Regions from separate parts of the Streptococcus sp. IMAU 99161 genome, predicted to be linked through region 2. Evidence: predicted binding sites of a transcription regulator. Region 2 holds the regulator's gene; the other holds the start of a gene.

Region 1 (3,418 bases), on a different contig from region 2:
GGAGTCTCCACCTTAGGTGCAAGCGGGGTTGCATCCGCTGTTTCACTGGATGGTTTTGGATGTTCTGCAGCTTCTTCAGTAGAAGGGGCAGGGCTAGGGGTTTGATCTGCTTTGGAAATAGCTGCTGCAACATCCTCAGGTAATTTGTCTAAGGGCTCAACCTGATGGATGACTTCCTCTTCAGATGTGGGAGCTTCCGTCTCTGCTGCATGCGCTAGTTGAACACCAAATAAACTAGCCCCAATCATGACCGATGCTGCCCCAATCGCAAACTTACGGATACTATAATGACAACGTTTTTCAAACATTTTATGGTTCATAAGAATCCTCTTTTCCTTGATCTTGAGTAAGCGTTTTCTTTTTCATCGACACCTCCTGATAAAACGCCTATATTTTATATCAATGTTGATATATTTAATATATCAAAACTTCAGAAAAATTGCAATGGATTATTTTCTTTTGATTCAAAAAAGAGCAAAACAGAAAGAATGTTTCAACATTCTTTCTGTTCCACTCTTCTATGATGAAGGCTTTTCAACTCATAGGCATTCTAGGATAATCTAGAACAATAGGATGCAATACCTTCTAAAATTCCCATTATTCTGGCTCAACTAAAATCTTGATTTGAGACTTATCTTGTGTCAATTCAATAAAGCCATCTTGGACGATATTTTCCAACTTGATTTTCTTGGTAACCAATTTTTCAGCAGAGAAATAGCCTTGTTCCATCAACTCTAATACTTTAGGGAAAATGTGACGGTAAGCAATAATTCCTTTGAGAGATTTTTCTTGGATGGCGAATTCATTTGGATTGATACTTGCTTCGCGTTCCCAAATAGATACAACCATACATTCCCCAGCTTTATGAACAGCTGCTAGGGCTTGGCCTAAAACGACCGGAACACCTGTAACTTCATAAGACACATCGGCACCACCACCTGTCAAACGATGGATAGCATCAACCACTGATTCACCATCTTGAGGATGAACCACAATGGCACCCAGCTCTTCCGCTTTAGCTTGGCGTTCAGGAGACAACTCAACCGCATAAATTTTTGAAGCACCTGCTGCACGAAGAGCTTCCACGATCAAGAGACCAATTGGCCCCAAACCAAAGACAACTGCTGTATCTCCAGCCTTGATAGCAGATTGACGAACAGCATAGACCGCAACAGCTGCCGGTTCTGTAAGAGCTGCTTGCTCATAGCTCAAGCTATCTGGAATCACATGCACAAGATCACCATCAAGCACACAATACTTCGCAAAACCACCATCAGCAGCAAGCCCAACAAAGTTCAAGTTTGGATCAAGATTGTAATCACCAATCAAGTTATGTTTTGCCAAAATTGGTTCAATCGTTACCCGATCGCCAACTTTCACTCGAGTCACATCACTTCCGACTTCGACAATTTGACCTGAGAATTCATGCCCCAAAGTAACCGGTGCTTTTTGACCAGAATAGACATGTTCTTCAGTTGGAATGAAGATCGGACCATCCAAATATTCATGCAAGTCTGTTCCACAGATCCCTGTGAACTTAACTGCCACTTTTACTTGGTGTGGAAGTACTTCAGGTACTTCGACTTCTTCGATACGAACGTCTTTTGCTGCATGCCAGCGAGCTGCTTTCATAGTAGCCATGTGAATGTCTCCTTTATATTTCCATGATTCGCAATTTCCTTTTTAGGAAACTCAACAACCCCATTGTAAGCCTTTTCACAAACTTTGTCAAGGAAAAATTGAACTAAAAAGCCAGCCCTCCAGCTGGTCTTATTTCTTCTTGATTCGTGAAGTCTCTATTCTCCAACCCACAATCCAACCAAAGACGAGGAGATAATTTTCAAGCGCACCAATCCCATTGACAGGCAGATGATAGTGAAAATAATTGAAGAGATGATTGGTCCCAATCCCGAGCCCACCAATAATTAAGGCCAATAGCACCGTCCGAAGATAAAACCAATCGTATTTAAGATTGACAGCAATCAGGATCACAAGAACTGCCATATTCCAAATCCCAATCTCCCGCTGCCAACCGACAGAAATACCATATCCCGAATGACTTCCCATATAGGATGGAAAGAATAGTTGGAAGATAATCGCTCCAGACATAGCGATAATGACTAGGATAAATAAAACTCTTAAAAATTTATTCATGTAATTCCTCCTAATACCTGTTGACATGTAATCGTCTTTCCTATTCTAACACAATTTTATGGATAGTAAAAACCAACCTCTCGGCTGGTTTTTTCTCTATTACTCTTCTTTCAACTTCGCCAATTCTTGGGCAAGTAACTTGAGGGCTACTTGTGGGTTGGCTTGGCCTTTGGTTGCTTTCATGAGGAAGCCTGTGAAGGCTTTGTCAGCGTTCCGCTTCCCTGATTTGAAGTCGGCTACGGCTGCTTCATTATCTGCAAAGACTTGGTGGATGATTGGAATCAAGACTTCAGGATCTGAAATCTGTACCAATCCGGCTTTTTCGACGTATTCACGCGCACCGCCACCGTTTTTCGCCAAATGAACGAAGACTTTCTTGGCAATCTTAGATGAGATGGTGCCATCTTCGATGATGGCAATCATTTCGACCAAGTTTTCTGGTGTCAATTGGATTTCTTCAAGCGTCTTGCCTTCTGCATTCAAGAATTGAGCAACTTCACCTTGGAGCCAGTTAGACACTTGTTTGGCATCTCCACCAAGGGCTACTGCTGCTTCAAAGAAGTCAGAAGTGACTTTCGTCGCTGTCAATTGGTTGGCATCATAGTCAGACAAGCCAAGCTCCGCCACGTAGCGAGCACGGCGATCTTTTGGAAACTCTGGCAACTCTGTGCGCATTTCCTCAATCCACTCATCTGAGATTTCAAACAAGGGAAGGTCTGGTTCTGGGAAGTAACGGTAATCTGCCGCTCCTTCTTTGACCCGCATAAGGATCGTGCTCTTGTGGGCTTCATCGTAACGGCGTGTTTCTTGACGAATGACACCACCTGAACGCAAGATTTTTGCTTGACGCTCCACTTCGTATTCAAGACCTTTGCGCACGTTTGAGAAAGAGTTCAAGTTTTTCAACTCCGTCTTGGTTCCAAATTCCTCTTGACCATAGGGACGAAGGGAAATGTTGGCATCCACACGCATGGATCCTTCTTCCATCTTAACATCAGAAATACCTGTGTATTGGATAACTTCTTTCAATGCTGTCAAATAAGCATAGGCTTCTTCAGGAGAACGCATATCAGCTTCAGATACGATTTCAATCAATGGCACCCCTTGACGGTTCAGGTCTACATAAGAGAAACCGTCTGGGCTGTGGGTATTCTTACCGGCATCTTCTTCCAAGTGAGCCCGTTCAATCCCGATTTTCTTAGTTGAGCCGTCTTCCAATTGCACTTCAATCCAACCCTTGTAGCCGATAGGCTCATCAAATTGC
Region 2 (3,418 bases):
AAATTTCATTTATTGAACCATCTTTGCTTCCTAGAGAACGTTTGGTCTCAGAGGGAGTTGAGAAGTTAAGTCACCAGGAGCTGGTATCTATTCTACTGAGGACTGGAAATAAACAAAAAAGTGTCTATGAGATTGCCCAAAACCTCTTGACGTCTGTGAATAGTTTAAAAGAGCTGGGGAATTTGACCTTAGAAGAGTTGCAGGAAATCTCAGGAATTGGTCGTGTCAAGGCAATTGAACTGCAAGCGGTTATCGAGTTAGGAAGACGGATTCACAAAGATCAGTTGATGAGTTCAGAACAGATCATGAGCAGTCAAAAATTGGCCCATAAAATTCAACAGGAAATTGGCCATAAGAAGCAGGAGCATCTAGTAGCACTCTATTTGAATACACAAAATGAGATTATTCACCAACAGACTATCTTTATCGGAACGGTCAATCGTAGTATCGCAGAACCGCGCGAAATTCTCCACTATGCCTTAAAGCATATGGCTACCTCTATCATTCTAGCTCACAATCATCCATCTGGTGCAGTATTTCCGAGTAAAAATGATGATGAGGTCACCAATCGTGTCATAGAAGCCTGTGATGTGATGGGTTTAACCTTGTTGGATCATTTGATTGTTTCGGAAGATAACTATTACAGTTACCGTGAAGAGACTGATCTCTTAGTATAAAAAAAGGCTGGGACAAAAGTCCTAGCCTCTTAATTTTCTTTGGATTGTAGAGCAAGACGCAGTGGTTGAGTGGGCTGCTCTACTACGCGGATTTCATCAGCTTTTACAGCCCTACTCAACTGTGCGGAGGTGGGATGACGAAATCGAATTCTAACGAATTACCGATTTCTGTCCCACACTCTTTTTTTACTAAAGCTGTTCTTGTTATTCTTCGTTTTTTCTCATGAAATAAAGAAGGGTTTGCAACTCACTGGTTAGGTCCACATATTGAACGACAACACTTTTTGGGAGGGATAAATGAACCGGTGAAAAGCTTAAAATACCCTTGATACCAGCATCGACAAGGAGGCTTGCCACTTCTTGCGCCTTGACACTAGGAACGGTCAAAATAGCTGTCTGGATTCCTTCTTGTTTTAATTTTTCTTTGATTGAAGAAATTCCGTAAATGGGAATTCCATCCTTACTTTTGGTATCAACCAGTTCGTGGTCATCTACATCAAAAGCCATGACAATTTTCATTTTGTTTCGCTCGTGGAAGCGGTAGTTAAGAAGCGCACTTCCCATATTGCCGATCCCAACAATGGCTACGTTGGTAATCGCATTATCATTTAAAAGATCTGCAAAAAAGTTCATTAGCTTTTTAACATCATATCCGAAGCCCCGTCTTCCCAATTCGCCAAAATAAGAGAAGTCTCGACGAACTGTCGCTGAGTCAATTCCGATAGCATCTGCGATTTGCTTGGAATTAGCTTTCTCTATTTTTTCGGAGTTGAAGCGCTTGAAAATGCGGTAATAAAGGGATAAGCGTTTTGCTGTTGCGCGTGGAATTGGTGTATTTTTATCATGTTTCACAATATCACAACCTTTCCCCTTTATTGTATAGGAAGATTGTGAAAAAATCAACTATCTAAACCGATTTTTCTCTATTTTTTTACCAAAAGAAAACAGTTACTACAAACAAAGAATTTTCTGTTTGTAGCAACTGTTTAGGCTCTTTCGTCTTGTTCAATCTTCTTTAGAAAGTTGTAGAGGCCGTCTATTTTTCCAGTATAAGGAAGTCTTTTTCCCTTGTAGTGAATGGACGTAACGTTGTAGGTGTCCGGAAGGGTCACACAGCCTGAAAAATCAAGAATACAGGCTGCAAGATCGGTGTAAGTAGTGGTACGTTCCACTTGATAAGCATCTATATAAGTTAAAGTAACCATTTTTAAACCTCGATTTTATCGAAAATTTCTCTTTCAACGAGACTATCCATTAAGAAATAAAATTTTTGTTGGATGATGTCATTTTTTGAATCTTTAAAGATGTTGACTAGGCGAAGCCCAGACTTATCAGTGATGTTAATTTTGAAGCCTGAGAGGTCTTTATTAAAAATGATTTTGAGTAAAAATCCATCACCGCTGTTGGGGACAGCCTCAAGTAAACGATTTAATTCGAAATTACCGACTTTTGTGACAGCAAAAGTGTTGTCGCGAAGGGTGTATTTCTTTACATTGGGATGAAGACGATAGGTATATTTACAGTCTTTTAATGAAACAGTAGTTCCAAATGCCATATTGTTCTCCTATGATAAAATTTCTTTAAGACTTGCGAGGAAGGTTTGAACTTCCTCAGTGGTATTGAGTTCTGAAAAACTAATCCTCAGGGATTCTTTTAGACGAGGACTATCAGCGCCATAGAGGGCTTCTAAAACATGGCTGGGTTGTACGGTCCCAGCAGTGCAAGCAGAACCAGTGGATACAGAGATACCCGCTAGATCCAGTCGCATGAGTAAGATGTCATTTTGCACACCTGGAAAGCCAAGGTTCCATACAAAGGGAAGGTGGTCATCACAAGCGTTTACGTAGTAGTCGTAGGTTGCTAAACCATTGACTAGTTCTTGTCCGAGTTTTTGAACCTGGCGGAAGTTTTCTTCTTGATGAAGACTAGCCTGATGAAGTGCCTCAGCCATTCCGACGATGGAAATAAGATTTTCGGTGCTGGCTCTCATTTTATTCTCTTGATCGCCACCGTGTAACAGTTGATCAAAATCTGGAGTCGCTGCATAAAGAAAACCGACCCCCTTTGGTCCATGAAACTTATGAGCTGAAGCACTGAGGAAATCGATTCCCAGCTCTTCAGGATAGACAGGGACCTTGCCAATTGCTTGAACGGCATCGACGTGAAAGGCTGCAGGATGGTTTTTTAAAAGTTGGCCGATTTCTTTGATGGGTAAGAGATCACCTGTCTCATTATTGGCATACATGGTCGAGACAAGGATGGTATCAGGTCTCAGGGCTGCCTTGAGATCATCGACCTGTATGCGACCATCTCTTGGTTGAATGATCGTTACCTCGAATCCAAAACGTTCGACAAGGTATTCAAGAGGCTCTAAGACAGCATGGTGCTCAAGAGCAGTCGTAATGATATGCTTGCCTTGATCTTGGTGTTTGAGACAGTAGCCTTTTAGAACTGTATTATTACTTTCTGATCCACCTGAAGTGAAGAGAATGCGATTGGGAAGGGTTTGGAGAGCTTGAGCAATTTGCTCACGCGCTTCTCTGAGGAGTTTTTTAGCCATTCGACCATGGGCATGGAGGCTAGAAGGGTTTCCATATGTCGATTGCATGGTTTCAGTCATTTTGGTGATGACTTCAGGCAAGAGAGGCGTCGTTGCTGCATTATCAAAGTATATCAAATGAGGACCTTATTTCTTATGGTAGGCAAAAAGTGGACTAACCGGTTTTCTTTCTTGGATACGA

What was found. The regulator Rex, encoded in region 2, represses fermentation and respiration genes when NADH is low (regulators of the CRP and FNR family bind a similar motif). The targets are predictions, from matches to a motif close to TTGTGAANTANTTCACAA.
Region 1: HA044_RS06020 (2,3-butanediol dehydrogenase) is a predicted target of Rex. The motif match lies at 1,705-1,722, and genes of this name have one in related genera.

Annotation. Positions count from the first base shown of each region.
Region 1 covers NZ_JAAPAW010000011.1:87,863-91,280, reverse strand. The annotation lists gene HA044_RS06025 (SIALI-17 repeat-containing surface protein) at 1-320, opposite strand, end outside; gene HA044_RS06020 (2,3-butanediol dehydrogenase) at 598-1,641, opposite strand; gene HA044_RS06015 (hypothetical protein) at 1,771-2,154, opposite strand; gene gatB (Asp-tRNA(Asn)/Glu-tRNA(Gln) amidotransferase subunit GatB) at 2,254-3,418, opposite strand, start outside.
Region 2 covers NZ_JAAPAW010000006.1:7,168-10,585, reverse strand. The annotation lists gene radC (DNA repair protein RadC) at 1-677, shown strand, start outside; gene HA044_RS02340 (redox-sensing transcriptional repressor Rex) at 882-1,529, opposite strand; gene HA044_RS02335 (DUF4649 family protein) at 1,664-1,882, opposite strand; gene HA044_RS02330 (DUF1831 domain-containing protein) at 1,885-2,232, opposite strand; gene HA044_RS02325 (cysteine desulfurase family protein) at 2,242-3,354, opposite strand; gene HA044_RS02320 (ribose-phosphate diphosphokinase) at 3,364-3,418, opposite strand, start outside.